Regions from separate parts of the Allobosea sp. 05T422_2 genome, predicted to be linked through region 1. Evidence: predicted binding sites of a transcription regulator. Region 1 holds the regulator's gene; the other holds the start of a gene.

Region 1 (12,513 bases):
TTTATCCCGAGCAGCGCGCCACCGGCGAGATCCTGCTCGACGGCCGCAACGTCATCAGCAACGATATCGATGTGAACGAGCTGCGCTCGCGCGTCGGCATGGTGTTCCAGAAGCCGACGCCCTTCCCGATGTCGATCTACGACAATGTCGCATTCGGCATCCGCCTCTACGAGAAGCCACCGAAATCCGAGCTCGATGACCGCGTCGAGGGTGCGCTGCGCCGTTCCGCGCTCTGGGACGAGGTCAAGGACAAGCTGAAGACCTCCGGCATGGGCCTGTCCGGCGGCCAGCAGCAGCGCCTCTGCATTGCGCGGACCATTGCCCAGAAGCCGGAAGTCATCCTGTTCGACGAGCCGACCTCGGCGCTCGATCCGATCTCGACCGGCAAGATCGAGGACCTGCTCGAGCAGCTCAAGACCGACTTCACCATCGTCATCGTCACCCACAACATGCAGCAGGCGGCGCGTATCTCGCAGTACACCGCCTTCATGTATCTCGGTGAGGTGATCGAATTCGACGCCACCAACACCATCTTCATGAACCCGCACAAGAAGCAGACGCAGGACTACGTCACCGGCCGCTTCGGCTGAACCGGCGCCCAGCCTTCCAACTGCTTTGCCGACAAAGGATACGCCGCGATGACTGATCACATCGTCCGCTCATATGATGCCGATCTCGAGGGGATCCGCCGCAGCCTGGCCGAGATGGGGGGCATGTCGGAGCGCATGCTCGGCGATTCGACAGTCGCCCTGGTGCGCCGCGACACCGGGCTGGCACAGAAGGTCATCAGCGCCGACCAGCGCCTCGACAATCTGCAGCGCGAGGTAGAGGAGAAGGCGGTGCTCACCATCGCCCGGCGCCAGCCGCTCGCCAACGACCTGCGCGAGCTGATCTCCGCCATCCGCATCGCCGCCGATATCGAGCGTGTCGGCGATCTCGCCAAGAATATCGCCAAGCGCGCGGTCGCCATCTCCGGCCAGTTCCAGCCGCCGTCGCGCGCGGTCGTCGGCCTCGAGCATATGAGCCGCCTGGTTCAGGCCCAGCTCAAGGACGTGCTCGACGCTTACGCCGTCAGCAACGAGCAGAAGGCCATGGAGGTCTGGCGCCGCGACGATGAGATCGACGCGCTCTATACCTCGCTCTTCCGCGAGCTGCTCACCTATATGATGGAAGACCCGCGCAACATCACCTTCTGCACGCATCTCCTGTTCTGCGCCAAGAATGTCGAGCGCATCGGCGACCACACCACCAACATCGCCGAGACGATCCACTATCTCGTCACGGGCGAAGCCTTGGACGCAGCCCGCCCGAAGCTCGACACGACCAATATCCTTCTGGACGCCGCCACCGGTGAGTGACCGGCGCCCGACACCTTTGGGACCGAGTGAGACATGCCTGCACGCATCCTGATCGTTGAGGACGAAGAGCCGCTGACCCTGTTGCTGCGCTACAATCTCGAAGCCGAGGGCTTCGAGGTCGACAGCGTCGCGCGTGGCGACGATGCCGAGCTGCATCTGCGCGATCATACGCCGGACCTCGTGCTGCTCGACTGGATGCTGCCGGGCCTTTCCGGCATCGAGCTCTGCCGGAGGCTGCGGACCCGTCGCGATACCGAGCGGGTGCCGATCATCATGCTCACCGCCCGCGGCGAGGAAACCGAGCGTGTGCGCGGCCTCGCCACCGGGGCCGACGACTATGTCGTCAAGCCGTTCTCGCTGCCCGAGCTGATCGCCCGCATCCAGGCGTTGCTACGCCGCGCCAAGCCGGGTCATGTCGCCGGCCTGTTGGCCGCCGGCGATCTCGAACTCGACCGCACCACCCGCCGTGTCCGCCGCTCAGGCAGCGAGCTGCATCTCGGCCCGACCGAGTTCCGCCTGCTCGAATTCCTGATGCAGGCGCCGGGGCGGGTCTATTCCCGGGCCCAGCTGCTCGACGCGGTCTGGGGCCGCGACGTCTATATCGACGAGCGCACCGTCGACGTCCATGTCGGCCGGCTGCGCAAGGCGATCACTCCTGACAACGCCAAGGACCCGCTGCGGACCGTGCGCGGTGCCGGCTATGCCTTCGACGAGACCTTTGCGCGGAGCTGAGACTTGGATCATCGGGGACTTGGATCATCGGGCCGGATATCGAATCCGCCCGACGATCTAACCGTCTATGGTTGCATCGGCCTTCCCGAAAACCGCAATCCACCTTTCGGGCCGATACCCTAGCGCGGCCCTGCGATAATAATCGCCGCGCCGGCGAGGCAGATCAGCCCACCGATAATGTCCCAGCGGTCGGGGCGAAAGCCTTCCACGGCCCAGAGCCAGGCGAGCGAACTGACGATGTAGACGCCGCCATAGGCGGCATAGGCCCGTCCGGCGGCTTCGCTCTCCGCCAGCGTCAGCAGCCAGGCGAACAGGGCGAGCGAAAACAGTCCGGGTACGAGCCACCAGATGGGCTTGTCGAGCCGGAGCCAGCCCCAGAACGCGAAACAGCCGGCGATTTCGAGAATGGCTGCGCCGAAATAGGCGGCGATGGTCGGCATGGTTCGTCCCTGTCGATGGCCTTCGGGGCGGGATTACCCTTGACCGCAGGGCGCGCTGACGGCAAGCCGGACCGATGCCCACACATCACGTCGCCATTATTGGAGCAGGGCCCTCCGGGCTGATCGCGGCCGAGCGCCTTGCGGCAGCCGGGGACACCGTCACGATCTACGATCGCATGCCCTCGCCGGCCCGCAAATTCCTGCTGGCCGGGCGCGGCGGATTGAACCTTACCCATTCCGAACCGCTCGACAGGTTCCTGCCCCGCTATCGCGATGCGCAAGCCTGGCTGGAGCCGGCCATTCGCGCCTTCCCGCCACAATCCCTGCGCGACTGGGCCGATGCGCTCGGGCAGGACACGTTCGTCGGCAGCAGCGGCCGCGTCTTCCCGCGCGCCATGAAGGCCTCGCCCCTGCTGCGGGCATGGCTGCGCCGGCTCGATGGTCTCGGCGTCGCCTTCGCGCCTGGGCAGCGCTGGACCGGCTGGAGCGAAGCGGGAGCTCTGACGTTCCGGAGCCGCGATGGCGCCGATGTCGAGGCGCGGCCCGACGCGACGCTGCTCGCGCTCGGCGGTGCGAGCTGGCCACGGCTGGGTTCGGATGGTGGCTGGGCACCCTTGTTGGCGGCGCGCGGCGTTGCGATCGCGCCGCTGCGCCCGGCCAATGGCGGTTTCACGGTCGATTGGTCCCAGACCATGCGAGAGCGTTTTGCCGGAGTACCGTTGAAGCGCATCGTCCTGAGCTTCGGCGGCCAATCCGTGCCCGGCGAGGCGATGATCGATGCGACGGGTCTGGAAGGCGGCGCGGTCTATGCACTCTCTGCCCCGATTCGCGAGACGATCCTGCGCGAGGGCAGGGCGGTCATCACCATCGATCTGAGGCCCGATCACGAGGCGGCACTGCTGGTCCAGCGCCTCGCGCATCGTCGCAAGGGCGTGACGCTGAGCAATCATCTGCGCAAGGCTGCAGGTCTTGCTCCATCCGCGATTGCGCTGCTGCGCGAAGCGGCGAAGGGGCCACTCCCCGAAGACGCGGAGAGGCTGGCCGCACTGATCAAGGCCGCGCCTCTGGTGCTCACCGGTCTCAGACCGATCGAGCGGGCGATCTCCACCGCCGGTGGCGTCGCCGCGGCCGAGGTCGAGGAAGGCTTCATGCTGAAACGCTTGCCCGGTACCTTTGTCGCAGGCGAGATGCTGGATTGGGAGGCGCCGACCGGCGGCTATCTGCTGCAGGCCTGTTTCGCGACCGGAGTCGCAGCTGCAGCAGGGATTCAGGCCTGGCTCGCGGATAGCTGAACGATCGCCTCAGGAGATCGCGATGATCTCGACCGCCTCAGTGCCGATGCTGACGCTCTCGCCAATGCCCTTGCCCATCAGCGCGCTCGCCAACGGCGCGACATAGGGCAGCGTTCCGTGTGCCGGATCGGCCTCGTCCTCGCCGACCAGCCGCCAGTTCTGCTCGCGCCCATCGGCCCGGCGGATCGTCACTGTCGAGCCGAAGCGGACGATGTCGTGCCTTTCCTGCGCAGGGGCCAGCTTGGCGCTGGCGCGCCGCGCCGCCCAGTAGCGGAACTCGCGCCGCGTCTGAGCGATCTCGGTGCGGTCGCCTCCGGCCAGCGCCGCCGCGTGTTCGTCATGCCAGCGCGCCAGCTGGGCCTCGATCTGTGCGAGCCCCTCAGGCGTCACGAGGTTCGGGTGAGGCGAGACTGGCCGGTCCGGCAGCTCGTCCAGGGTCCCTCTTTCCTCTGCTTCCTTGACGAAGGCGCGAGTCATTCTGGCCTCCTCCTATTGATCTCGGCACATCCGGCGAACCGGACCACAGCTTTCAGTGTTACGTCCTCACGACTGCTTGCGATGCAGCGCCAACCCGATGCTGGAATCTGAAGCGGCGATCACTTGGAGATGGGGATCAGGCACTGCCGAAGACAAGACCCGAACAGTCTACACCCCCGTGTCCGGCCGCACCATCAAGAGCAGAGCCATCGCGCGCTGCCCCTGGCCCCCGATCACGAGCGCAGTCCCGTTCCCAAGGGGGCAGCCGATGCCGGAAGAGCGCCGCGCTTGCGTCGGGCCGTCCGTCGCGGCCACCTTGATCCTGAGTTGCGAGACCCGACGGCGATCGTTGCGCGCGCAGGCTTCGATTGACTGACGTATAGCCCAATGATTATGAATGCAGATCAATAGCCAGAGAGTTATGCGTTGTGATCCGTGCAGACACACCGTGCTCTCCAAGACGTTTACCGGCCGGCCCAGCCTCTTCGAGAGGTTGCGCTGCGATCTCGAGCAGACGGTTGGCCCGATCCCAGAAGCGAGAGTTCCGGAGAGAAGGGAAGATCATGAGCCAGAGCGAGTCCCAGAACGAAAACTCCCCGTCTCGGATGATCGACGAGCGGATCACCGAGCTGGGCGACTGGCGAGGCAAGATGCTCTCCCAGCTCCGCGTATGGATCAGGCAAGCCGATCCTGAGGTGGTAGAGGAGTGGAAATGGCGAGGGGTTCCGGTGTGGTCCCACGACGGATTGATCTGCACTGGGGAGACCTACAAGAGCGTCGTCAAAATGACCTTTGCCAAGGGGGCCTCACTCGACGACCCATCGGGCCTCTTCAATTCCAGTCTGGATGGCAACACCAGGCGGGCCATCGACATCCACGAGGGTGAGACGATTGACGAAGGGGCATTGAAGGCTCTCATTCGCGCAGCCGTGACCCTCAACATGTCCGGCGGCTGCGGCAAGACCAAGTCCCGCGGATAAGCCTCGCTCCGTCTCGATATGCGCCGGCGCGCGATGAAAGCCGGACTTGCATCGCGCCCACCCCCGGGACCGCTTCAATCCGGCTTCTCCTGCCACGGTGTACTCCTGTCACCTGCTGTCAGTTATCCGCCTGCTGCGACGGCGTACCCCTCGCGCTCCGCCCGGTTTCGCCCCATATTGCCGCCATGCCGAAAAGCTCCGACACGACCGCCAAGGCTAAGCCTGCAAAAAAGCCCGCCTCCGCGCGCACGCCGAACTCCAAGGCCACCAAGCCCGAGTTGAAGCCGCTCGAGGGCTATCTCGCCGATCTGCTCAATCCCGCGATCAACCGCGGCAGGGCGGTCCCGGGCGGCGCCTCCGGTTTCAGCGACCAGCCGCAGGCCGGTTATGGCGAGCCGCGCCCCGGCGACACCAAGCTGAAGAAAAAGCCGAAGAAAGGCGACGCGGCCTCTGCCTTCGGCGAGGCCGAGGGCGAGACCGCTGCCTCCGTCACCGCGCATTCGCTGCAGCACCTGCTCGAGTCCGGCAGCCCCTTCATCGATCCCGGCAAGCCCTGGACGCCGCATCGCCCGGCCCGCCCGGACAAGTCCGAGGGCGGCATCGCCTTCCGCATGCAGTCGGATTTCGAGCCGGCTGGTGACCAGCCGACCGCGATCGCCGATCTCGTCGACGGCGTCGCACGGCAGGAGCGCGACCAGGTCCTGCTCGGCGTTACCGGCTCCGGCAAGACCTTCACGATGGCCAAGGTGATCGAGGAGACGCAGCGCCCGGCTCTGATCCTCGCCCCGAACAAGACGCTGGCCGCACAGCTCTACGGTGAATTCAAGAGTTTCTTCCCCGACAACGCGGTGGAGTACTTCGTCTCCTACTACGACTACTATCAGCCGGAGGCCTACGTCCCGCGTTCGGACACGTTTATCGAGAAGGAATCCTCGATCAACGAGCAGATCGACCGCATGCGCCACTCGGCCACGCGCTCGCTGCTGGAGCGCGACGACGTCATCATCGTCGCCAGCGTCTCCTGCATCTACGGCATCGGCTCGGTCGAGACCTATACGGCGATGACCTTCGCCATCAAACTCGGCGAGCGCATCGAGCAGCGTCAGCTCATCGCCGATCTCGTCGCCCTGCAATACAAGCGCACGCTTGGCGATTTCGCCCGCGGCACCTTTCGCGTGCGTGGCGATGTCATCGAGCTGTTCCCGGCCCACTATGAGGACCGCGCCTGGCGCATCGGCCTGTTCGGCGACGAGGTCGAAAGCATCTCGGAATTCGATCCGCTCACCGGTCAAAAGACGGCCGACCTCGAATTCGTGAAAGTCTACGGCAATTCGCACTACACCACGCCGCGCCCGACGCTGACCCAGGCTGTCAAGTCGATCAAGGAGGAGCTCAAGGCCCGCCTTGAGGAACTCAATCGCATGGGGCGCTATCTCGAAGCGCAGCGGCTCGACCAGCGTTGCACCTTCGACATAGAGATGATCGAGTCGACCGGTTCGTGCAACGGCATCGAGAACTATTCGCGCTATCTCACCGGCCGAAAGCCGGGCGAGCCGCCGCCGACCCTGTTCGAGTACCTGCCCGACAATGCGCTGGTCTTCACCGATGAGAGCCACGTCACCGTGCCGCAGATCGGCGGCATGTACCGGGGCGACTTCCGCCGCAAGGCGACATTGGCCGAATACGGCTTCCGCCTGCCGTCCTGCATGGATAACCGGCCGCTGCGCTTCGAGGAATGGGACGCGATGCGCCCGCAATCGGTGCATGTCTCGGCGACGCCCGGCGGCTGGGAGATGGACCGCACCGGCGGTGTCTTCACCGAGCAGGTCATCCGTCCAACCGGGCTGATCGACCCTCCGGTCGAGGTCCGCCCCGCCAAGCACCAGGTTGCCGACCTGCTCGACGAGATCAAGGAGGTCACCGAGAAGGGCTACCGCAGCCTCGTCACCGTGCTGACCAAGCGCATGGCCGAGGACCTGACCGAGTACCTCCACGAGAACGGCGTGCGCGTGCGCTACATGCATTCCGACATCGACACGATCGAGCGCATCGAGATTCTGCGCGATCTCCGCCTCGGCGCTTTCGACGTGCTGGTCGGCATCAATCTGCTGCGCGAGGGCCTGGACATCCCGGAATGCGGCTTCGTCGCCATTCTCGACGCCGACAAGGAAGGCTTTCTGCGCTCCGAGACTTCCTTGATCCAGACCATCGGCCGCGCCGCCCGCAATGTCGACGGCAAGGTCATCCTCTATGCCGACCACATCACAGGCTCGATGGAGCGCGCGATGGCGGAGACCAATCGCCGCCGCGAGAAGCAGGAGGCCTATAACCTCGCGAATGGCATCACGCCGCAGACGATCAAGCGCGCCATCGGCGACATCCTCGGCTCGGTCTACGAGCGCGACCATGTCACGGTCGACAAGGGTTTGGTCGATGCGCCGATCGCCGGGCACAACCTCAAGGCCGCCTTGGCCGATCTCGAGAAGCGCATGCGCGAGGCTGCCGCCGATCTCGAATTCGAGACGGCCGCCCGGTTGCGCGACGAGATCAAGCGCCTGCAGGCGACCGAACTCGCCATCTCCGATGACCCGCTCGCCCGCCAGAGCGATGTCGAGGCCTCGGCTGGCAAGTACAAGGGGGAGCGCAGCTACGGCGCGTCGGCGAACCTGCCGACACGGGCGCGCAAACCCACCGATGAGGACATGGGCCCGCATAACTGGGGCGGCGGCGAAGCCAAACCGGTCTCGCGTCCGCGCAAGCCGAACTTGGACGAGATGGGTCCGGTTCCGGAATCGCGGCCGAAGGGCGCGGGGGAACAGGCCAAGCGACGCGGCCGGCGATAGCTGCCCGTAGTGGCTCTGCCCGAGTCCAGCATCTGCCGTTCCCTGCTCCGGGCGCGCCAGCGCCACGGCCAAAGGGCTGCAAGACCTACCGCCCGAATGCTCTTCGACCTTGGTCCGTAGTTCCACGATTGCACCGCCGGTATCCTTTCGAATGAATGGTGCTCAAGGGGGGATGGCCATGGGACAGGCATTCGAGATTGCCGATGGTAAGGCCACCATCTCCCGACGTGCCGCCCTCAGGGGCGCCGCATTCCTGGCCGGGGCGCTGGTCGCTCCAGCATCGGCTCAGGTGCTCGATCTGCCGCGACAGAAGGTCGAGTTCGTCGCACCGCCCTTCGTTCATCCTCACGAGCAGGCGACCAAGCTGGGCCCAAGGATCATGGAGTTCAGGCTCTGGGTCGAGGAGAAGAAGATCGTTATCGACGAAGAGGGCACCACGTTGCAGGCCATGACCTTCAACGGGTCGATCCCTGGGCCGCTTTTTGTCGTGCACGAGGGTGATTATGTCGAGGTGACGCTTGCCAATCCCGACACCAACTCGATGGCGCACAATATCGACTTCCATGCTGCTGCGGGCGCATCAGGCGGTGCCGATCTGACCTTGATCAACCCCGGGGAGCAGACCGTGCTGCGCTGGAAGGCCACCCGGACGGGTGTGTTCGCTTATCACTGCATCCCAGGTGCCATGACCCCCTGGCATATCACCTCGGGCATGAGCGGCGCCGTGATGGTGCTGCCGCGGGACGGCCTCAAGGATGCGGCCGGACGGCCGCTTCACTACGATCGCGTCTACTACATCGGCGAGCATGATTATTACGTTCCGCGCGACGAGAAGGGCAAATTCAAGCACTACGACACGCATGGCGACGCCTACATGGACACGATGGAGGTCATGCGAAAGCTGGTGCCAAGTCACGTCGTGTTCAACGGCGCGGTCGGAGCCCTGACGGGCAAGAACGCGATGCCCGCAAAGGTCGGTGAGAACGTGCTGATCGTGCATTCCCAGGCAAGCCGCGACACACGTCCACATCTGGTCGGCGGGTTCGGAGACTATGTCTGGGAGACCGGCAAGTTCTCGAATCCTCCCGAGACCAATCTCGAAACCTGGTTCATTCGGGGCGGATCCGCGGGCGCGGCGCTCACCAAATTCCTTCAGCCCGGCATTGTCGGATACGTGAACCACAACATGATCGAGGCCTTCGAACTTGGTGCGACAGCCCATTTCAGGGTCGAGGGTCAATGGAATGATGACCTGATGACCCAGGTAAAGGCGCCCGAACCGATTGTGAGCAACGTCGCGCATAAATGATCTGACCATCACCCGCCTAGGGCCGTCGGACGGCCGCCTCGGGAGGCATCATGCTGTCCGCGTTCAAACTCATGGCCCTGGCCAGCGCGGCGCTGGCGCCCATCGCGATCTCGGCCCTTGCGCCGGGATATGGCACCGGATCGGCGACAGCACGTGCGCCGTTCCCGGAGCTCGTGGAACTGCGGTCCGGTACATTCCGTTACCGTGCCAGCGGCGAGTTCTTGCGGGACGGGAAGCCGATCATCGCGCCGATTGTGGCGGTTGCTGTCGACAGGCCGCTGGCTGTGATGAAAAATCAGGTCACGGTCGCGGATTATCTGCGCTGCGTCAAAGCCCGAGCGTGCCCGATGGCGGGCACCGACGCTGCTGCCGTTGACCGTCCCGTCGTCGGAGTGAGCTGGCGGGATACTCAGGCCTATGCGTCCTGGTTGTCACGCGAGACGGGGGCGACGTTCCGGCTACCGACGGACGGCGAGTGGGCCTATGCAGCCGCGAGCCGATTCCACGACGACGCCCTGCCGGAAAACCTCAGTGGCGGCGACCCCGGCCAGCGAGCGCTTGCGATCTATGACAGGGACGCGAGCCGCGTGACGACAGTCGCAAAGGCGCCACAACCGATTGGAAGTTTCGGCGCGAACGAGAATGGCCTTCTCGATTTGGCCGGCAATGTCTGGGAATGGACCGACACCTGTTTTCAGCGCATCGCCGTCGCTGCTACGGGGGCAAGGACGGCTGTCCTGGCCAATTGCGGGGTTCGCGTCGTTGAGGGCCGCCATCGGGCCTACATGGCGGATTTCGTTCGCGATGCGCGCGCCGGCGGCTGCGCATCCGGCACGCCTCCGAGCAATCTCGGCTTCCGGCTCGTACGTGACGACGTTTCCCGGCCCGGATGGAGCTTTGTCTTGGGGCTGGTCCAGCTGGTCGCGAGATAGGCGACGCTCAAGGAGACGCCCTAAGCGCCGGCCGGACCAGGGATCCGATCGTCGATGTGGCCGATCAGGCACCATGCCGCGCTGACCTCGACATAGGTGGATCGGCGGCACCGCGACAGTGCGGAGGCGGCGCTCGCTGCTGTCAGTTCAGCGGGGCGAGCTTGATCGCGCAGCCATAGGCCTTGGTTGTGGCTTCTGAGATCGGTTTGCCGGCCTTCATTTCGGCGACTGCCTGGCGCACATAGCTCTTGGCGCCGTTCAGGCTGGCGGCGCTGGCCGAGGGCTTGTCGTCGATCGCGCCCGCATAGACCAGCGTGCCCTTGCCATCGATGATGTACAGATGCGGCGTGGTCTGCGCGCGATAGGCGCGGCCCATGGTGCCCTTGGGGTCGAGCAACAGGTCGCTGGGGGCGGCGTTGCGCGAGGCGGTCAGCCCCTTGGCCTGGGCGGCCGTGACATAGCCCTGCTCACCCGGCGGTGAGGAGACGACGCTCAGCCAGACGATGCCTTCCTTCGTCATATCGCGCTGCAGGCTCTGCATGGTGCCGCTGTTGTAGTGTTTGCGGACATAGGGGCAGTCGTGATTGGTCCATTCCAGGATCACGGTCTTGCCCGCGAATTCCGGGAGCGACCGGGTCCGGCCGTCGACATCGAGCGCCGAGAAGGCGGGGGCCGGCGCACCGATCCGCGGGCCGCTCTGCGCGAGCGCCGGGGCCGCTGCGAGGGTGAGGCCCGCAAGGACCAAGCCTGCGATGAACCTCTGACGTGTCACAGCTGTCATGTCTGCCTCCGTCTTCCCAGGATCAGGGTCGGTTCTGCGCGGTCCTCGCCTCTTTGCCGGCGGCACGGCCGGCGGCCTCGACCAGCATGTCGGTCGTCAGGAGTTGCGGCAGGATTTCGGGCGGCGCGCCCTTCGTGCCGGGATAGAACAGGTAGAGCGGCACGCCGGCCCGGCCGTGCTCGGCAAGTGCGGCTGCGATGGTGGCATTGCGGTTGGTCCAGTCGGCCTTGAGATAGGCGACGTTCAGCTTGGCAAAGGTGTCCTTGACCTCCTGCCGGACCAGCGCGACCCGCTCATTGGCAAGGCAGGTGATGCACCAGGCCGCGGTGAAGTTGACGAAAACGGGACGCCCTTCCGCCTGCAGCGCGGCGACGCGCTCGGGAGACCAGGGCTCGATGTCGCCGGCCCGTGCTGCGTCCGTCGCGCTTGGAACGGCACTCTGCAGCACGAAGGCCCCGGCGCTGACGGCGACGAACAGGGCGAGAGCCGACAGGGCGACTCGGGTCCGCCCGCCAGCACTGCGGCCGAGGCCGAGCAGCCAGACGAGGAAGCCGGCGGCGAGGATCGCAGCCAGAGCGGCAAGCACGCCGCCGGGGCCGGCCTGGACGGAGGCGACCCAGACCAGCCAGGTCGCAGTCGCGAACATCGGGAAGGCAAAGGCCTGCTTGAGGATGACCATCCAGCGGCCGGGCTTGGGCAGCAGACGCAGCCAGCCGGGAGCGAAGGACAGGAGGACCACCGGCGCGGCAAAGCCGAGCGCCAGCGCCAGGAAGACCGCAAGCGCGATCTGCGGCGGTTGCGTCACGGCATATCCCATCGCCGCGCCCATGAAGGGGGCGGTGCACGGCGTCGCGACGATGACGGCGAGCGCCCCGGTCATGAAGGCGCCCAAGCGTCCGCCGCTGGAGGCAAGCCCATGTCCGGCACCCTGGACGGAGCCGCCGATTTCGAATGCGCCGAGCAGGTTGAGGCCGATCAGCACCATGATGACCGCCAGCACGATCACGACGGGCGGCGATTGCAGCTGGAACCCCCAGCCGATGCTGGTGCCGAGCGCTGCCAGCGCGATCACCGCGCCGGCAAGGATGATGAAGCTGGTAAGGACGCCGCAAAGGAAAAGCAGACCCTGCTCGCGCACCTCGGCGCGGCTCGCCTGCGCGGCCTGCGCGAAGCCGAGCGCCTTGATGAACAGCACCGGCAGCACGCAGGGCATCAGGTTGAGGATCAGGCCGCCGGCGAAGGCGAAGGCCAGTGCGGCCCAGAGCGTCAGGTTGCTTTCGGGCGCTGCGGCGACGCGCACCACGGCCGGGGCCTGGGCCGCTTGCGGCGCCGTGGAGGAATTGACCAGCGCAGGCTCGACATCGGCCAT
Region 2 (5,224 bases), on a different contig from region 1:
AATTCAGCGATGCCGAAGCGCCGGTGCAGCGCATCGAGCTCGCGCCGGACCCGGCCCGGCGTGCCGGCGACGATGCTCGGGCGGCGCAACTCCGTGCGGTAGGAGGTCACGCCCGCTTGCCGGGCGTATTCCGCGGCCTGCGCTTCGCTGCKGACATTGAGAGCCTGACCATCGTCGAGGTAGAGACGCACGATCTGCAGCCCGTCCGCGATCCGTTCGGCTTCCACGTTGCTCTCGGCGGCCAGCGCGGTCACCGCGAGGAGCGGCGTGCCAGGGCCTCCTGCATTGGCGAAGGCCTCGATGCTTGCCTCGATCGCTGCGTGATCGCCATTGAGCTGACCGGCAAAGACGAACTGCCAGCCCTGTTCGGCGGCAAGTCGCGCGCTTTCCGGGCTGCCGCCGAGCAGGAAGCGCTGCGGCACCTCGGGCGGGATTGGCGCTACAAGGGGCCGGTCGAGGGCCTGGCCAGCGTCCGTTCCGTGATCGAGATAGGCGCCGAGTTGGCGCAACTGCGTGCCGAACTCGCGCCGGACGGCGGGATCATGTCCCCATTGCAGCGCGCGCGTCGCCAGTGGCAGTCCGCCCGGCGCCTTGCCGATGCCGAGATCGACCCGGCCCGGTGCGAGTGAGGCGAGGACGTGGAAGTTCTCCGCCACCTTGTAGGGGCTGTAATGCTGGAGAAGGACGCCGCCCGACCCGACCCGAATGCGCGAGGTGCTGGCCAGGATATAGGCCGCCAGCACTTCCGGAGAGGAACTGGCGACGCCCGCCATGCCATGATGCTCGGCGAGCCAGAAACGGTGATAGCCCCAGCACTCCGCATTCTGAGCAAGTGCGACCGAGCGGGCGAGGGCGATGCTGCCGGTCTCGTCGTCGAAGACGGGGCTCTTTTCGAGCAGGCTGAGGCGATAGGTCATTGGAGCGGCCTTCGTGGATGCAGGTCTGCGTGCGGGTTTGGGGCGGGTGGAATCAGAGCGCCCGCAGGCCGAGCGCCGCCGCGGCCTCGTCCGCCATCCAGCCGAGGCGCTCGTAGTCGCCGCGCCAGTAGACGAGGGCCGCTTCGTCGGCGCCGAATCTGACGGCCCGCACGCGGCCGATGACGATGCTGTGGGAATGGCGCTCGATCAGTTCCTCGACTTCGCAGTCGAGGGAGGCGAGCGTGCCCACCAGGAGTGGGGCGCCGGTTGCGGCGGTGGTCCATTCGGCGTGCCGGAAGCGCTCGACGCCCTTCTCGCCGTTCCGTCCGGCGAAGCGATCCGCGATCTGCTTCTGCGCCGCATTCAGGAAGTTGATGCCGAAGGTGCGATACCGCTGCAGGGTCGGATAGCTCGACGATGTGCGGTTGAGTCCGAACATGACGGTCGGAGGCTCGGCCGAGAGCGAGGCGACCGAGGTCGCCGTGAGGCCGGTCCGATCCTCGCCTGCGCCGGTCGTGATGACACTGACCCCGCCAGCGAGGTGGCGGAAAGCGGCACGGAATGCTGCTGCTTCGTCGCGAATCGTGGGCGAAGCTGTTGGCAAGCGCGTGACGATGCTCATGGGGAATCCTTCAAGCCATGCGGGCGGGTTTGGACGCAGCGATCTCGCAACGGCTGTCGATCAAGCCGTGCGTTCGCCGACCGAGCCGGCCAGCGGCCGAGCCGAAAAGAGGGGTGGTGGGACGTTCCGAGCGGGCCAGAACACTGTCTGACCCAAATCCGAGGCGTCGACGGTGTTCGGCATGGCTCCGCCCCGGCCGAGCTGAGCGGCGTTACCCACGCGGGATCAGGAGGAGCGGGGCGCGGTGCCGTTCAGGCCCGGCACGCAGGAGTGTTCAACATCGATGCGCCCGATCAGACGCAGTTTTATGAATATAAAGTGGAATTCTCTTCGATGTTGATTCAGTCATGAACGTGTCTCCAGCAATCGGGAGCCCACGAATGCATTCGTGGTGCTTTTAGCTTTGGTGACGCGGTGCAAGCTGCTCCAGCAAATCCCGCGATCGACACCGTCGATACTATGATCATTCTGCATCAGGTTGCTTCGGTCAATGAAACGTCTTTTCAAAGATCGCTCTCGAACCGGGATAAACGCCTCTGGACGGCGAGGTGCTCGAAAGGCTTTGCCTCATGCGCTGGACGTACGTGACCTGCTGGGCATCCCGCCTTCGTCAGCGCGCAACTCCGACATTGCTGGCGCACCGGCAGCGCGCTGGGCAGAGACGCAAGGTCACCATTCCAGCTTGGCGAACACTCGCAAGATGGCTGCCCTGGCTTTCATCCAACAGTCATCCCGGCGTCATCCAGGCGACCTAGGCAGGCGGCCTCACAGCTGGATTGCCGAGAATGAAACGCCAGAATGTTCTCCTGATCGTCGTCGACCAATGGCGCGCCGATTTCATACCGCATCTGATGCGGGCCGAGGGGCGCGATCCCTTCCTGAAGACGCCGAATCTCGATCGCCTTTGCGCGGAGGGCGTGACCTTCCGCAACCATGTCACGGCCTGCGTGCCTTGCGGTCCGGCCCGGGCCAGCCTGCTCACCGGCCTCTACCTGATGAACCACCGCGCCGTGCAGAACACGGTGCCGCTCGACCAGCGCCATTTCAATCTCGGCAAGGCGCTGCGCGCCATCGGCTATGATCCTGCGCTGATCGGCTACACCACGACGACGCCCGACCCGCGTGCGACCTCGAAGAACGACCCGCGCTTCCTCGTGCTCGGCGACCTGATGGACGGTTTCCGTTCGGTCGGCGCCTTCGAGCCCAATATGGACGGCTATTTCGGCTGGGTGGCGCAGAACGGCTTCGAACTGCCGGAAAAGCGCGAGGATATCTGGCTGCCGGAGGGCGAGGACTCGGTGCCGGGCGCGACCGACAAGCCGTCGCGCATCCCCAAGGAATTCTCCGACTCGACCTTCTTCACCGAACGCGCGCTGACCTATCTGAAGGGGCGCGCCGGCCGGCCGTTCTTCCTGCATCTCGGCTATTATCGTCCGCATCCGCCCTTCGTTGCGCCGGCGCCCTATCACGCGATGTACCGCCCGGAGGATATGCCCGGGTTGGTGCGGGCGGAATCACCGGAAGCCGAGGCGGCTCAGCATCCGCTGACCAAGTTCTACATCGACTCGATCAAGCGCGGCTCCTTCTTCCACGGCGCAGAAGGCTCGGGCGCGACCTTGGACGAGGCTGAAATCCGCCAGATGCGGGCGACCTATTGCGGCCTGATCACCGAGATCGACGACTGCCTCGGCCGGGTTTTCGCCTATCTCGACGAGACCGGGCAGTGGGACGACACGTTGATCGTCTTCACCAGCGATCATGGCGAGCAGCTCGGCGACCACCACCTGCTCGGCAAGATCGGCTTCAACGACGAGAGCTTCCGCATTCCGTTGGTGGTGAAGGACCCGCGCGGAGCGGATGAGCGTCGCGGTGCGATCGACGCCTCCTTCACCGAGAGTGTCGACGTGATGCCGACCATTCTCGACTGGCTCGGCGGCGAGGCGCCGCGCGCCTGCGACGGGCGCTCGGTGATGCCGTTCCTCAGCGAGGGACGGCCGGCGGATTGGCGCAGCGAGCTGCACTACGAATACGATTTCCGCGACGTGCACTACTCCCAGCCGGAGCAGGTGCTGGGCCTCCACATGGATCAGTCCAGCCTCTGCGTGATCCAGGACGAGCACTACAAATACGTCCATTTCGCCGCGCTGCCGCCGCTCTTCTTCGACCTCGCCAAGGATCCGCACCAGTTCGTCAATCTGGCCGAGGACCCGGCCTATGCCGCCCTGGTGCGCGACTATGCCCAGAAGGCGCTGTCCTGGCGGCTGATCCATGCCGACCGGACCCTGACCCATTTCCGCTCCGGCCCGCGCGGGCTCGAGGAGCGCGATCCCAACGCCACCCCCTCAGGAGATGAACAATGGTCGGTTCCTTCACGCGTCGCGGCGCAATAGCGCTCGGCGGCTCGGCCCTCATTCTGCCGCGCTTTGCGATCGCGCAGGCCGATAACCGGCCCTCGATCACCATCGCAGTGCAGAAGATCGCCAATTCCAACACGCTCGACGTGCTGCGCGAGCAGTCCAATGTCGGTGAGCGTGTCTTCTTCTCGTCGATCTGGGAGGGGCTGATCGGCCGCAACTGGCTCGGCAATCTCGAGACGGTTCCCGGTCTTGCCACCGAGTGGAAGCGCATCGACGACAAGACCGTCGAGCTCAAGCTGCGCCGCGGCGTGAAGTTCCATAACGGCGATGAGCTGACGGCGGAGGACGTCGCGTTCTCCTTCAGCAAACAGCGCATGTTCGGCGACACGCAGCCGTCGCAAGGCAAGACGATCTCGGTCGACTTCGTCGTGGGTGGTGGCCGCGCCAACAAGGAACTGCCGGCGGAAGTGCCGGCGGTGGCGCGCCGCTCCTGGCCGGCTCTGCTCGGCATCGAGATCGTCGACAAATACACGGTGCGCTTCGTCAACGGCACGCCCGACGTGACGATGGAGGGCCGCATCTCGCGCTATGGCAGCGAGATCATGAATCGTCGCGCCTTCGAGGAGGCGAAGACCTATAGCGACTGGGCGACCAGGCCGGTCACGACAGGCCCCTACCGGATCGCCGAGTATCGCCCGGACGTCTCGCTGTTGCTCGAGGCCCATGACGAGTACTGGGGTGGCCGCCCGCCGCTGAAGTCGATCCGTTTTGTCGAGGTGCCGGAGACGGCGTCCCGCATCAACGGGCTGCTCTCCGGCCAGTACCAGTTCGCCTGCGATATCCCGCCGGACCAGATCTCGCAGATCGAGAAGAATCCCGCCTTCGAGGTACAGGGCGGGACCATCCTCAATCACCGCCTGACGGTGTTCGACAAGAACCATGCGCAGCTGCAAAATCCGCTGGTTCGCCGCGCCATGACACATTCGATCGACCGGCAGGCGATCGTCGAATCGCTTTGGGCCGGCCGTACCGTCGTGCCGAAGGGGCTGCAATGGCCCTATTATGGCGAGATGTACCACGCCGATTGGGCGGTGCCGGCCTTCGATCTGAAGCTGGCGCGCGAGCTGGTCAAGCAGTCCGGCTACAAGGGCGATCCGATCCCCTATCGGCTGCTCAACAACTACTACACCAACCAGACTGCCACGGCGCAGGTCCTGGTCGAGATGTGGAAAGAGGCGGGGCTCAACGTCGAAATCCAGGTCAAGGAGAACTGGCAGCAGATTCTCGAGCGCACGCCGACCCGGGCGGTACGCGACTGGTCGAATTCG

Evidence for each region. The regulator PhoB, encoded in region 1, activates phosphate uptake and scavenging genes when phosphate is short. The targets are predictions, from matches to a motif close to TGTCATNNANCTGTCAT.
Region 2: the regulator PhoB is predicted to act here: its motif matches at 2,254-2,270, upstream of pehA (phosphoric/sulfuric ester hydrolase PehA).

Annotation. Positions count from the first base shown of each region.
Region 1 covers NZ_JBFTLD010000067.1:12,898-25,410, reverse strand. The annotation lists gene pstB (phosphate ABC transporter ATP-binding protein PstB) at 1-590, shown strand, start outside; gene phoU (phosphate signaling complex protein PhoU) at 639-1,358, shown strand; gene phoB (phosphate regulon transcriptional regulator PhoB) at 1,392-2,090, shown strand; gene AC1DJT_RS14300 (YnfA family protein) at 2,210-2,530, opposite strand; gene AC1DJT_RS14295 (TIGR03862 family flavoprotein) at 2,605-3,822, shown strand; gene greA (transcription elongation factor GreA) at 3,832-4,299, opposite strand; gene AC1DJT_RS14285 (DUF1801 domain-containing protein) at 4,863-5,279, shown strand; gene uvrB (excinuclease ABC subunit UvrB) at 5,465-8,122, shown strand; gene nirK (copper-containing nitrite reductase) at 8,301-9,431, shown strand; gene AC1DJT_RS14270 (formylglycine-generating enzyme family protein) at 9,482-10,363, shown strand; gene AC1DJT_RS14265 (redoxin domain-containing protein) at 10,506-11,144, opposite strand; gene AC1DJT_RS14260 (protein-disulfide reductase DsbD family protein) at 11,167-12,513, opposite strand, start outside.
Region 2 covers NZ_JBFTLD010000028.1:25,849-31,072, forward strand. The annotation lists gene AC1DJT_RS07885 (MsnO8 family LLM class oxidoreductase) at 1-917, opposite strand, end outside; gene AC1DJT_RS07890 (flavin reductase family protein) at 970-1,539, opposite strand; gene pehA (phosphoric/sulfuric ester hydrolase PehA) at 2,325-3,929, shown strand; gene AC1DJT_RS07900 (ABC transporter substrate-binding protein) at 3,896-5,224, shown strand, end outside.